DNA from 3 places in the Streptomyces sp. NBC_01546 genome. Region 2 is predicted to be linked to each of the others. Evidence: riboswitches for the same ligand, from Rfam matches in the RefSeq annotation. Region 2 holds a riboswitch; each other region holds the start of a gene.
The links. Region 2 has a riboswitch for cobalamin ahead of OHA89_RS04570 (ABC transporter substrate-binding protein). Riboswitches for the same ligand answer to the same signal wherever they lie in the genome.
Positions count from the first base shown of each region.

Region 1: linked by a shared signal. The riboswitch ahead of OHA89_RS27990 (cobalamin biosynthesis protein) and the one ahead of OHA89_RS04570 (ABC transporter substrate-binding protein) in region 2 are both predicted to bind cobalamin.
Region 3: linked by a shared signal. The riboswitch ahead of metE (5-methyltetrahydropteroyltriglutamate--homocysteine S-methyltransferase) and the one ahead of OHA89_RS04570 (ABC transporter substrate-binding protein) in region 2 are both predicted to bind cobalamin.

Region 1 is NZ_CP109379.1:6,115,789-6,120,403, forward strand. Features, by position in the region: gene OHA89_RS27985 (cobyric acid synthase) at 1-1,246, opposite strand, end outside; gene OHA89_RS27990 (cobalamin biosynthesis protein) at 1,243-2,202, opposite strand; cobalamin riboswitch at 2,240-2,383, opposite strand; gene OHA89_RS27995 (hypothetical protein) at 2,514-2,735, opposite strand; gene OHA89_RS28000 (inorganic phosphate transporter) at 2,764-4,032, opposite strand; gene OHA89_RS28005 (S9 family peptidase) at 4,344-4,615, shown strand, end outside.
Region 2 is NZ_CP109379.1:909,985-914,599, forward strand. Features, by position in the region: gene OHA89_RS04565 (FecCD family ABC transporter permease) at 1-846, opposite strand, end outside; gene OHA89_RS04570 (ABC transporter substrate-binding protein) at 843-1,844, opposite strand; cobalamin riboswitch at 1,890-2,032, opposite strand; tRNA gene OHA89_RS04575 (tRNA-Trp) at 2,102-2,178, opposite strand; gene OHA89_RS04580 (hypothetical protein) at 2,328-2,819, shown strand; gene OHA89_RS04585 (glycoside hydrolase family 18 protein) at 2,962-4,296, shown strand; gene OHA89_RS04590 (aldo/keto reductase) at 4,392-4,615, shown strand, end outside.
Region 3 is NZ_CP109379.1:1,426,124-1,430,738, forward strand. Features, by position in the region: gene OHA89_RS06935 (NAD-dependent epimerase/dehydratase family protein) at 1-51, opposite strand, end outside; gene metE (5-methyltetrahydropteroyltriglutamate--homocysteine S-methyltransferase) at 134-2,452, opposite strand; cobalamin riboswitch at 2,638-2,787, opposite strand; gene OHA89_RS06945 (3-hydroxybutyryl-CoA dehydrogenase) at 2,917-3,786, opposite strand; gene aceB (malate synthase A) at 3,783-4,615, opposite strand, start outside.

The DNA.
Region 1 (4,615 bases), 5.2 Mb from region 2:
GGAAGGGCGTCCCGCCCAGCACCTCGGCCACGCCGTGGTGGATCTCGTACCCCTCGACCGGCTCCCCGAGCGCCGAACCCACCGGCCGCGCCAGGGTCTTCTCCCGCTCGAAGCGGATGCGCACGGGCAGCAGCCCGAGCCCGTCCACCGCACCCGCCCGCGATTCGACCTCGTCCTCGATGTGCTCGCCGAGCACCTGGAAACCACCGCAGATCCCGAGCACCGGCCGCCCCTCGGCAGCCCGCCGCAGCAGGGCGTCCGCCAGCCCGCGCTCGCGCAGCCAGGCGAGGGCCTTCACCGTCCCGCGCGTCCCCGGCACGACGACCAGGTCCGCGTCGGCCAGCTCCTCGGCCCGGTCCACGAACCGCACGACCACCCCCGGCTCCGCCGCGAGCGCGTCGACGTCCGTGAAGTTCGACATGAGCGGCACCGCGCACACGGCGACCCGCAGCACGTCCTCGCCCACCGGAGGGGCGACCACCGATTCGCGCACCGCGCCCCGCAGGGAGACCCGGAGCCCGTCCTCCTCGTCGATGCCCAGCCCGTGCTGGAAGGGCAGGACCCCGTACGTGGCCCGCCCGGTCAGGCCACGCAGCATCTCCATGCCCGGCTCCAGCAGCGAGACGTCACCGCGGAACTTGTTGACCAGATATCCGGCGATCAGCGACTGGTCCTCCGCCGACAGCAGAGCCGTCGTACCGAAGAAGGACGCGAAGACCCCGCCCCGGTCGATGTCCCCGACCACGACCACCGGGAACCGCGCGGCCCGCGCGATGCCCATGTTCACGATGTCGGTCCGGCGCAGGTTGATCTCGGCCGGACTCCCCGCCCCCTCGCAGATCACGGCGTCATACGTGCCCCGCAGCTGCTCCAGACAGTCCGTGACGATGCCGAGCAACTGCTCCTGCCTGCCCCCGTGGTAGCCGCGGGCGCTCATCTCGCCCACCGGCTTGCCCAGCAGCACCACCTGGCTGCTGCGGTCGCTGCCCGGCTTGAGCAGGACCGGGTTCATCAGCGCGGTCGGCTCCACGCCGGCCGCCTGGGCCTGCATCGCCTGGGCGCGGCCGATCTCGGCGCCCTCCCGGGTGACGAAGGAGTTCAGCGACATGTTCTGCGCCTTGAAGGGCGCCACCTTGACGCCCTGGCGGGCCAGCCAGCGGCAGATGCCCGCCGTGACCACGCTCTTGCCCGCGTCCGACGTGGTTCCGGCGACCAGCAGTCCGCCGCCGCGCTTCGCGCCGCTCATGCGCGCCCCCTCCGTGATGTGCGCGAGACCAGCATCCGGGCCGCCACACAGGCCCCCAGCGCCAGCCAGGTCACCTGCCGCGACAGCCGTACCGCCCGCTCGATGTCCGCGACCTCCACCGGCCGCCCCGTCCCGCCGTTGAGCACCGCCCGGTGCTCGACCCGCCCCCCGTACGCCAGGGTGCCCCCCAGCCGTACGCCGAGCGCCCCCGCGAAGGAGGCCTCCACGGGCCCGGCGTTCGGGCTCGGGTGCGCGGCGGCGTCCGCGCGCCAGGCCCGTACGGCTCCCCGCCGGTCGGGTCCGGCCAGTACGGCGGCCAGCGCGGTCAGCCGGGCGCCCGGCCAGCCCGCCAAATCGTCGAGCCGGGCGGACGCCCAGCCGTAGCGCAGGTAGCGGGGGGACTTGTGGCCGACCATCGCGTCCAGGGTGTTCACGGCGCGGAAGGCCAGCAGCCCGGGGACTCCGGCGACGGCGCCCCACACCAGGGCCCCGACCACCGCGTCGGAGGTGTTCTCCGCGACCGACTCCACGACGGCGCGGGCCATCTGCTGCTCGTCCAGGGCTTGCGGGTCGCGCCCGCACAGGTGCGGCAGCCGCTCGCGGGCCACCTCGGCGTCCCCGGCGGCGAGCGCGCCGCCGATGGCGCGGGCCTCCCGGCCCAGCGAGGTGCCGCCCACGACGGCCCACGTGGCGGCGGCGGTCAGGGCGATACGGGCGGCCGCGGGCCGGGAGCGCACGGCGCGGGCGCCCAGCGCACCGACGGCGGCCGCGCCCCCGGCGCACACCAGGGTGTGCAAGAGGCCCCGGGCGCGGTCGTCGCGCCACAGGGCGCGCTCGACGGCGGCGGCGGCTCGTCCGAAGGCGGCCACGGGGTGCCCACGGCGCGGATCCCCCAGGATCCGGTCGCCGATCAGCCCCGCCGTGACGCCGTACGCGAAGACGCGATCGGCACGCATGGTGGCAGGTATGTCCTCACTCAGGGTCCGCGCCCTGGTTCGACGTGTCCGGCGGCGAGAGTTCCTGGCTCCCGGGTCGCACTCGGTCGAGTGCCCCGGTGACAGTGGCGGGACCGCGCCGGATTCGCACCGGACTTCCTCTCCATGCCGCCGTATTGGCTCGCGCAGTCCACCACGCACCGCGAACGCCCGTCAACTCGCCGTTGACCTGCGACGGGGCTGCGGTGGGGCGTGTGGCGGGACGTGTGGCGGGGCATGCGAAAGCTCCCCCCGGGGAAACCCGGAGGGAGCGTTCACGCGTGACGTGCGTGTCAGGCGACGATCAGGTAGATCCCGTAGCCCACGGCGGCCGCGACGAGCGCGAAGCAGGCGTACGCGCCGCTGCGGGCCAGGGTGGCGGTGCCGCCCTGCTCGGTGGCGGTCTCGTGCTTGGACAGGCCCACCAGGCCCAGGGTGAAGAGGGCCACGAGGGCGACGGTGGCGGAGAGGCTGACCCCGAACACGGAGCCGAGTGCTTCCCAGTCGATCTTCATACCGCTGATTCCTCTGTCGTTCTCGGGGTCAGACCGCCGCGGCCGGAGCCGCAGGCGTCGCGGTCGCGGCCGGGATGGTGGCCTTGAGGTCCTCGTCGGTCACGGCGGCGGTCGTACCGGCCGCGGCGGCGGTCGGCGGGACGGTGACGGCGGCCATGGCCGTGGTGACGACACCCGGCTCCTCGGCGCCGGCCGGCTCCACCTCGTTGACGTTGTGGTGGTCGACGACCTGGCGGCGCGAGATGAACCAGATCGCGGTGCAGGAGGCGACCAGGAACACCGCGACGACGGCGACGCCGACGTCACCGGTGCGCATGACCAGCTCGGCACCGGAGGCGACGAGGGCGGCGGCCGGCAGGGTCAGGCCCCAGGCGATGAACATGCGGGTGGCGGTGGACCAGCGGACCACGCCGCCCTTGCGTCCCAGGCCCGCACCCATGACCGCGCCGGAGCACGCGTGGGTGGTGGAGAGGGAGAAGCCGAGGGAGGAGGAGGCCAGGATGACGCTGGCGGCCGAGGTCTGGGCGGCGAAGCCCTGCTGCGGCTGCAGGTCGGTCAGGCCCTTGCCCATGGTGCGGATGATGCGCCAGCCGCCCAGGTAGGTGCCCATCGCGATGGCCATACCGGCGGAGACGATGACCCAGACCGGCGGGTTCGAGCCGGGCGCGAGCGCGCCTCCGGCGACGAGTGCCAGAGTGATGATGCCCATCGTCTTCTGCGCGTCGTTGGTGCCGTGCGCGAGGGAGACGAGGCTGGCCGAGGCGATCTGACCGGCGCGGTAGCCCTTGGCGGAGGTCTTCTCGCCGACCTTGTTGCCCAGCTTGTACGTGACCTTGGCGGCGAGCATCGCGGCCAGACCGGCCACGAGGGGCGCGGCGATCGCGGGGATCAGCACCTTGGTGACGACGACGCTGCCGTTGACGGCGCCCATGCCGGCCGAGGCGACCGCGGCACCGATCAGGCCGCCCATCAGGGCGTGGGAGGAGCTGGAGGGAAGGCCGACCAGCCAGGTGACGAGGTTCCAGAGGATCGCGCCGACCAGGGCGGCGAAGATCACTTCTGGCTGGATGCCCTCCTCGTTGACCAGGCCCTTGGAGATCGTCTTGGCGACCTCCACGGACATGAACGCGCCGACGAGGTTGAGCACGGCGGACATGGCCACCGCCGTCTTGGGCTTGAGGGCGCCAGTCGAGATGGTGGTAGCCATCGCGTTGGCTGTGTCGTGGAAACCGTTCGTGAAGTCGAACACGAGAGCGGTGATGATCACGATCCCGAGGAGAAGCGTTATGTGCTCCATTTACCCAGGCTTCTGTTTGACGTCAGTGGCTCGGCGACCGTAGGCAACCTGGATGAACGGAAGGTGAACTGATGCGGGCTTAATGGTGTCTCCACCTGGGGTGCGATCAGGTCATTCGTCCCGATTCTGTCGTAGCTATCCAGATAAATGCACGTCAAAGCAGGGTGAACGAACCCCTCCGCGAGTGACCTCTGGCTGATCGGCCGCCCCCTCCGGGGCATCGAAAGAGAGCTAGATCACCTCGCCCGCGGCGACCGTCGGAACGATCGCCTCCGGTGGCCCGCCGAAGCCCGCGCCTCGACACTGGAGCAGTGCGTACCGCGACAGCGACGGCAGCGGCCGTCACCACCACCCTCCTGGGCACCGCCGTGGCCGCTGTCGCGGCCGGCCGGTACGCCGCCGACGTGGCCCTGCGGCCCCAGCCCGGGCGCCCGCTGCCCGGCAGTCCGCGCCTGAGCGTCCACTCCACCGCCGCCGACCGGGTCGTGCTGACCCGCTCGCTCGGCTCCCTGCGCCCCGGTACGTACGGACTCGACGCCCCCGGGGTGCACGCCGTGATCGGCCCCGTGCTCCCCGACGCCGA
Region 2 (4,615 bases):
CCCGACGAAGCCGATCGCCCCGCTGTAGGCGACGAGTACGCCGACGACGAGGGAGGTGAGGACGAAGACGGCGGCCCGGAAGCGTCCGGTGTCCAGGCCGAGGGTGTGTGCGCCCTCCTCCCCCGCGAGGAGGAGGTCGAGCGGCCGCGCGAGGGCGATGAGCAGCGCCGTGCCGGCGAGCAGTGCGACGGCGGGCAGGGCCAGTTCGTCCCAGCGGGCCCCGCCGAGGCCGCCGAGCGTCCAGAAGAGGACGGAGCGGACCTGGTCGGGGTGCGCGGCGAGCACCAGGACGAGGCTGGTGAGCGCGGACAGGATGTACTGGACGGCGACGCCGGCGAGGATCAGCCGGCCGGTGGTCATGGCTCCCCCGCGCCGGGCCATGGCGTAGACGGCGACGAGCGCGCCCAGCGACCCGGCGAACGCGGCGAACGGCACGCCGAGCCCGCCCGCGACACCCGCGGCACCGGCACCGGCACCGGCGCCCGCGCCCGCGCCCGCGCCCGCGCCGAAGACGATCACGAGGACGGCTCCCGCCGAGGCCCCGGACGACGCCCCCAGCAGGAAGGGATCCGCGAGCTGATTGCGTACGAGGGCCTGGAGCACGGTGCCCGCCACGGCGAGCCCGGCGCCGACGACGGCCCCGAGGAGCACCCTCGGCGTCCGGACGTCCCACACGATGGAGGCGAACGCCCCGGTGCGCCGCTCGCCCGTCAGGCCGCCGAGCACGATGTCGAGGACCTGGCCGGGGGCGATCCGTACCGGCCCCAGGGCCAGCCCGGCCACGGCGGACGCCGCCAGCAGGGCGGCGAGGAGGACGAGGACGGCCGGGGTCCGGCGGCGCCTCACGCTGCGTCGGGGTGCAGCTCGCGGCCCAGGGACTCGACGGCGTCGGCGACGCGCACCCCGAGGACGGCCGAGGAGAGCGGCAGTACGACGAACCGCCGGTTCTTGATCGCGGGAACCTCGGCGAGGGCCGGGTCGTTCAACAGGCGCTGCTTCTTGGACTCGACGGTGGTGCTGCCGTAGTCGTAGATGAGGACGACCTCGGGCTTGCGCTCGATGACCTTCTCCCACGACACGTCGCCGAAGGTGTCCTTGAGGTCGGCGAAGACGTTCGTCCCGCCGGAGAGGGAGACGATCTGGTTGCCGATGCCGTCGCCCCCGGCGGTGAAGGCGGAGGCCTCGCCGGAGTCGTAGACGAAGACGGACGGCCGCGGTTTGTCCTTCACCCGGGCGGTCACGGTGTCGATGCGGCGCTGCTCGTCCTCGATGAGCTTCGCGCCGCGCTCGGGCACGCCGAAGGTCCGCGCCACCTCGGTGATCTCGGTCTTGAGCTGGTCGAGGCCGACCGGGCCCCCGGCGCAGTTCTCCACGTTGAGCCGGGTGTTGACACCGGTTTTGGCCAGACCTTCGCGGTCGCGGCCCTGCCCCTTGTCGAAGGCACTGGAGTAGCCCCCGTAGACGAAGTCGGGGTTCGCGCCGAGCAGGATCTCCTTGGAGGGGTACTCCTTGGCCAGCACCTTGATCTTGTCGTAGGCGGGCCGGTAGGCGGGGAGCACGGCGTCGTCGAGGTAGGCGGAACCGGCGATCCGGTCCTCCAGGCCGAGGGCGAGCAGCACCTCGGTGGCGTGCTGGTTCATGGTCACGGCACGCTGCGGCGGGGTCTGGTAGGTGCTGCTGAGACCGCAGTTGGTGACGGTGTACGGGAACCCGGGCGCTTCGGCGGACGATCCCGCGGCCTTGGCCTGCCGTTCGGCGGGCGAACCGGCGCAGGCGGCCAGGGGTATCAGGAACGCGAGGGGGGTGATTGCGCGCAGGACGGCGCGAGCGCGGGAACGCGACATGGCAGAGCCTCTCCGGGGGATCCGCGTCCCCTGGTCGACGTGAAGGAGCGAGCAGAGGCGGTGCGTCAGTGTCTGACTCCCGGCCTCCCCCACGGGGGACGAGCCGGTCACAGTGGCGGGACCGCACCGGAATCGCACCGGTTTCCTGTCCTGCACCGCCTGGGGTAACGCGGGCCAGTCTGCCAGAGGCAGTGGCCTGACGTGCCGTCGGGCCGGACCCTGGGGGTCCGGCCCGACGGCACGTCACGATGAACTGATGGCAGGGGCGGCAGGATTTGAACCTGCGGCCTACGGTTTTGGAGACCGTTGCTCTGACCAGCTGAGCTACACCCCTTCGGTGGGACCAACCATGGCACGGAGCAGCCTGAAGATCCACCAATTTCCGGGGTCATGCGGGTGGAAGTCGCGTGACCGTGCGGGTGGCGGGACCCCCGGCGGGAGAGGATCGTGGACAGGGTGATCGGTGGATCCGCAGGTGCCTCCATGCCCCGGCGCCGCCTGCGCGGCGCCCTGGCCGCGCTCGCCCTCCTCGGCCCGGCCCTGCTGGGCGCAGCCCCCGGCGGGTCGGGCGAGACCGTCTCCCTCGCCGGGAACGAGCCCGGCCAGCGGCTCGACGTCACCCTGGTACAGGTGGTGGACCCCGCGATCCCGGCCGATCCGGAGGGCCCGGCGCCCGATGCCTCGACCCGGCTGCTTGCCGTCCGCTTCCGGCTGGAGAACACCGGGACCGCCGTGTACAAGGACTCCCCCGCGCCGGCCGCGCACCTGCTGGACACCGCCGGGAAGCGGTTCACCGGCCTCAACAGCCCGACGACGGCCGGGGCCTCCTTCCCCGACACCGTCACCCTCAGCCCCGGCGGCTCGGCCGAGGGCTTCGTCACCTTCCGGCTCCCGCAGGACGCCGTCCCGGCGGCCGTCCAGTTCGCCCTGAACGGCGGCCTGGCCGACGACGTCGGCCAGTGGAGCCTCCCGTAACCTCCCGCAGCCTCCCGCCACCCCTTCACCCGCGGCAGGCGAGTTTCCGCCACCCCCTTGACCACTCTGGTCCAGACCAATAGTTTCCGGCATGCACCGCGCACGCGCTCACGCCCCGCTCCCGCCTCCGCAAAGGAAGCCCATGCGCCGCAGCATGCTCGGCAGACTGGCCGTCGCCGCCTGCTCCCTCTCCCTGCTGACCGCCTTCGCCCCCGCCGCCGGCGCGGCGCAGGACGACACGGCGGGCGGCGACCACCGCTCGTACAAGAAGGTCGGCTACTTCACCCAATGGGGCGTCTACGGACGGGACTTCCAGGTCCAGGACCTCGAGGCGAACGGCTCCGCCGACAAGCTCACCCACATCAACTACGCCTTCGGCAACGTCAGCGCGGAGGGCAAGTGCTTCACCGGGAACGTGCCGGGCGAGGCCGATGCCTGGGCCGACTACGTCCGCCCGCTCGACGCCGAGAACTCCGTGGACGGGGTGGCCGACACCTGGGAGCAGCCGCTCGCCGGCAACTTCAACCAGCTCCGTGAGCTCAAGGCCAAGCACCCCGGCCTCAAGGTGCTGATCTCCCTGGGCGGTTGGAGCTGGTCCACGCACTTCTCGGACGCGGCCCTGACCCCCGCCTCCCGCAAGGCGTTCGTCGAGTCGTGCATCGACCTCTACATCAAGGGCAACCTGCCGCAGGACGGCGCCCGCGGCGGCGCGGGCGCGGCCGCCGGGCTGTTCGACGGGATCGACCTCGACTGGGAGTGGCCCGGCTCCGCCGGTGACGCGGACACGAAGTTCCGGCCCGAGGACAAGCGCAACTTCGCCGAGCTCGTCCAGGAGTTCCGCACGCAGCTCGACGCGTACGCGCGCGGCCAGAAGCGGAAGTCCCCGTACGAGCTGACGGCCTTCGTCCCGACCGCGCCCGCCAAGATCGACGCGGGCTTCGACGTCCGCCGGATCATGCGCGACCTCGACTTCGTGACCCTCCAGGGCTACGACTTCCACGTCTCCGGCGAGTCCACCACGGCCCAGCAGTCCGCGCTCTACGCCCGCGGGGACTTCAGCGTGGACGGCACGGTGGACGCCTGGCGGCGGCGCGGCGCGCCCGCGCACAAGCTGGTGATGGGCATGCCGTTCTACGGGCAGGGCTGGACGGGCGTCAGCGGCGGCGGCGACGGCATGGGGCAGCCCGCCACCGGGCCGGCGCCCGCCACCTGGTCGGCGGGGTACGAGGACTACAAGGCGCTGAAGAAGCTGTCCGATTCCGGGACCTACCAGGTCCACCGGGACCGGCGCGGCGGGCACGCCTGGCTCTTCGACGGTACCACCCTGTGGACGTACGACGACCCGCAGGTGCTGCGCGCCAAGGCCGGCTACATCCGCGAACACGGCCTCGGAGGGGCGATGTTCTGGTCTCTGGACGCGGACACCGCCGACGGCGAGCTGATGACGGCCGTGGACCGGGGGCTGCGGGGCCACTGACCGGCGCCGCCGGGCCGCGACATCGGATCCGGCCCGGCGGCGCCCTCCACGTACGCACCTCCATGAGGCCTCAGGGGGCCCGATACGCTCGGCGGATGACCTCAGAGACGATCACCGCGGCGGCCGCGGGCACCTGGCAACTCGGCGACCTGCCCGTCAACCGGCTCGGCTTCGGCTCGATGCGCCTCACGCACCTCGCCGACGGATCCCCCAGCGACCGCGAGCGAGTGACCGGCGTGCTGCGCCGCGCCGTCGAGCTCGGTGTGAACCACATCGACACCGCCGCCTTCTACTTCTCCCCGCTGCGCTCCGCCAACGA
Region 3 (4,615 bases), 520 kb from region 2:
AGCAGTTGCGGCACCGGCGGGTCCAAATCCGATCACGACATGAAGGCTCACATACGCACACTAGCGCGAGTGATCGCGGGACGGCGGGAGCGGGGAGGTCACTCCCGCTCCCGCCCGCGTGCCCGCGCCGGCCTCAGGCCGTCGCGATCTCCGTACGGACCTGGTGCGCGGCCTCGACGAGGTGCTCCAGGGAGGCCCTGGTCTCGGGCCAGCCGCGGGTCTTCAGACCGCAGTCGGGGTTGACCCACAGCCTTTCGGCCGGGATGGCCTCAAGTCCCTTGCGCAGCAGGGACGCTGCCTCCCCGGCGGAGGGGATGCGCGGGGAGTGGATGTCCCAGACGCCCGGGCCGACCTCGCGTGGATAGTGGGCGCCGGCGAGCTCGTCTGCCACCTGCATGTGGGAGCGGGCGGCCTCCAGGCTGATGACGTCGGCGTCGAGGGCCTCGATGGCCTCGACGATGTCGCCGAACTCGGCGTAGCACATGTGGGTGTGGATCTGGGTGTCCGGACGGACGCCGCCGGTGCTGAGGCGGAAGGACTCGGTCGCCCAGGCCAGGTACGCGGCGTGGTCGGCCGCCCGCAGCGGCAGGGTCTCCCGCAGCGCGGGTTCGTCGACCTGGATCACCGAAGTACCGGCCGCCTCGAGGTCGTTCACCTCGTCGCGCAGGGCGAGCGCGACCTGCCGGGCCGTGTCGCCGAGCGGCTGGTCGTCGCGTACGAAGGACCAGGCGAGCATGGTCACCGGACCGGTCAGCATGCCCTTGACCGGCTTGGCCGTCCGGGCCTGGGCGTACGCGGTCCAGCGCACGGTCATCGGCTCCGGACGGGAGATGTCCCCGGCCAGGACCGGCGGCCGCACGTAGCGCGTGCCGTAGGACTGGACCCAGCCGTGCTGGGTGGCCAGGTAGCCGGTGAGCTGCTCGGCGAAGTACTGGACCATGTCGTTGCGTTCGGGCTCGCCGTGCACGAGGACGTCGAGGCCGGTCTTCTCCTGGAAGGCGATCACCTCGCGGATCTCGGCCTCGATGCGGCTCTCGTAACCGGCCTCGTCGAGCCGTCCGGCGCGCAGGTCGGCGCGGGCGGTGCGCAGTTCGGCGGTCTGCGGGAAGGAGCCGATGGTCGTCGTGGGCAGCAGTGGGAGGCCGAGGCGGGCCCGCTGGGCGTCCACGCGCTGCTCGTAGGGCTGGGAGCGGCGGGCGTCGGCGCCGGTGACGGCCGCGGTCCGGGCCCGTACGGCCGGGTCGCGGGTGATCGCGGAGTTCGCCCGGGCGGCCAGGTCGGCGCGGTTGGCGGCGAGTTCGGCCGCGATGGCACCGGTGCCCCGGGCGAGACCGCGGGCGAGGGTGGAGATCTCGGTGGTCTTCTGGCGGGCGAAGGCCAGCCAGCGGCGGATCTGCGGGTCGATGTCGCGCTCGGCGCCCGCGTCCAGCGGCACGTGGAGGAGGGAGCAGGAGGCGGCGACGTCGACCCGGTCGGCGAGGCCGAGGAGGGTGCCGAGGGTGGCGAGGGACTTCTCGTGGTCGTTGATCCAGATGTTGCGGCCGTTGACCACGCCCGCGACCAGGCGCTTGCCGGGGATTCCGCCCACCGCCGCGAGGTCGTCGAGGTTGGCTGCGGCCCGGTCTGTGAAGTCGAGGGCGAGCCCTTCGACGGGTGCCTTCGCCAGCACCGGCAGGGCCTCGCCGAGCCGGTCGAAGTACGAGGCGACCAGCAGCTTGGGGCGCTCGGGGAGGGCGCCGAGCTCGCGGTAGGCCCGGGCGGCGACGCCGAGCTCGGCCGGGGAGCGGTCCTGGACCAGGGCGGGCTCGTCCAGCTGGACCCATTCGGCTCCGGCCGCGCGCAGATCGGCGAGGACCTCGGCGTACACGGGCAGCAGCCGGTCGAGCAGGGTGATCGGCTGGAAGTCGTCGGCCACTCCGGGGGCGGGCTTGGCCAGCAGGAGGTAGGTGACCGGTCCGACCAGCACGGGGCGGGCCTTGAGCCCGAGGGCCTGGGCCTCCTTCAGCTCGGCGACCTGCCGGGCGGAATCGGTGGTGAAGACGGTGTCGGGCCCCAGTTCCGGCACCAGGTAGTGGTAGTTGGTGTCGAACCACTTGGTCATCTCCAGCGGCGCCACGTCCTGGGTGCCGCGGGCCATGGCGAAGTAGCCGTCGAGCGCGTCCGCGGCGACGGCGGAGCGGTGCCGGGCCGGGACGGCGCCGACCATGACGCTGGTGTCGAGGACGTGGTCGTAGTACGAGAAGTCACCGGTGGGGACCTCGGTGATGCCGGCGCCGGCCAGTTGGCGCCAGTTCGTCCGGCGCAGGCGTGCGGCGGTCTCGTGGAGGGCTTCGGCGCTGACGCGGCCCTTCCAGTAGCCCTCGACGGCCTTCTTCAGTTCCCGGTTCTGCCCCTGACGGGGGTAGCCGTACACGGTGGCTTGTACCGCCGCGGCTGCGGACTCGGTTGTCACGGAACTCTCCTTCGCGAGCGTGTCTCCATGAGTCCCGGTGACGGGACGCGAGGCGCGAAGGGGTGGCCGACCGGACGGTCCGCCGGGCGCGAGGCACCGGTACGGCCGTCCGAGATCTTTACGCCGACCCGCCCACGAGGTCACCGGGATGTCCGCGCACGGCTGTGCGTGCGCGGGCAACGGGCAGGTCTTCGGACTTGCGGGCACGTCTGCCACTCGGGCAGACACCTACTGGCCGTCGCTTCCCAGACCCGTCCGGGCCCAGTGCGTATGACGGCGGTCGTTCCCGCTCACCGCTGCGGGGCAGTCCCGGATTCCCACCGGGTTCCCTCTTACGACGCATCCCGCCTGGCGGACGGGGGCGAACCAGCTGCTGCGGGTCAGCGTAGGCGCAGGTCCTGGAGGATGGGTACATCGGCTCGCATCCCGGACGGTGACGTGGGGCACCGCGAGCCGCTCCCCCGTCAGCGCCGGTCGTACGGGTGGAACCCGCGGCCGCTCTTGCGGCCCAGCAGCCCTGCCTGGACCATCCGCTGGAGCAGCGGGGGCGGAGCGTAGAGCGGCTCCTTGAACTCCTCGTACAGCGACTGCGCGATGGCCGCGACCGTGTCCAGTCCGATCAGGTCGGCGAGCTTGAGCGGACCCATGGGGTGGGCGCAGCCCAGTTCCATGCCCGCGTCGACGTCGGCGGCGGTCGCGAAACCGGACTCGGCCATCCGGATGGCCGAGAGCAGGTAGGGAACCAGCAGGGCGTTAACGACGAACCCGGCCCGGTCCTGTGAGTGGACGGCCGTCTTGCCCAGGGTGTCGCGGGCGAACGCCTCCGCCCTCTCGGTCGTCTCGCGGGTGGTGTGCAGCGAGGAGACGATCTCGACCAGCGGCAGGACGGGTACGGGATTGAAGAAGTGCAGGCCCACCACGCGGTCCGCGCGGCCGGTGGCCATCGCCAGGCGCATCACGGGGATGGCGGAGGTGTTCGTCGCGAGGATCGCCGCAGGGTCCTCGACGATCTTGTCGAGGGCCGTGAAGACCTCTCCCTTCACCTCCGCGTTCTCCACGACGGCCTCGATGACGAGCTGGCGGTCGGCGAGGTCGTCGAGGCTGCCCGAGAAGACGAGCCGGGCCAGGGCGTCCTCGGCGGTGAGCCGGTCCAGTTTGCCCCGCTGGACGGCGCGTTCGAGGGAGACGGCCACGCGTTCGCGGGCGGCGCGGGCCGCGGTGGCATCGGCCTCGCAGACCACCGTGTCGAGGCCGGCGCGGGCGCAGACCTCGGCGATCCCGGCGCCCATCTGGCCGCCGCCGACGATGCCGACCCGGTGGATGGCGGTGCTCATGAGCGTTCCTCTCGACGGGTGACCAGGTGGCGGGCGTACGCATCGGGGGTGAAGAAGGCCGGCAGGTCCCGCTCGAGGGCCGTGCGCTCGAGGACCGCGCGCGCCTCGGCGACCAGAGCGTCCGGCTGCTCCTTGGCGAGCGCGGCGGACTGCGCGGCGAGGATCTCCCGAACGCTCTCGCGGTCGGCCGTGCCGTGGCGAAGCCACTGCCAGAGCTGCACGCGGGCGATCTCCGCGGTGGCGGCGTCCTCCATGAGGCCGTCGAGGGCGACGGCTCCGCTGCCGCGCAGCCAGGCGTCGAAGTACCGCAGGGCGACGGAGACGTTGGCGCGGATGCCTTCGGGAGTGGGCGGACCGCTGGTGCGCCGGACCGACAACAGCTCGGCGGCGGTGACGTGGACGTCCTGCCGCAGGCGCTCGAGCTGGTGCGGGCGCTCTCCGAGCACTCCGTCGAAGACCTCACGGCAGACGGGGACGAGTCCGGGGTGGGCGACCCAGGAGCCGTCGAAGCCGTCCTCGGCCTCGCGCTCCTTGTCGAGCCGGACCTTGGCGTGGGCCGCGGTGTCGGCCTCGGGGTCCTTGCCGGGCACATGGGCGGACATGCCGCCGACGGCGTGGGCGCCGCGCTTGTGGCAGGTACGGACGAGCAGCTGGGTGTACGCCCGCATGAAGGGGGCGGTCATGGTGACCTTGGCCCGGTCGGGCAGCTGGAAGTCGGTGCGGTGGCCGAAGGTCTTGATGAGGCTGAAGAGGTAGTCCCAGCGGCCCGCGTTCAGTCCGGCGCTGTGCTCGCGCAGCTCGTGGAGGATCTCCTCCATCTCGAACGCCG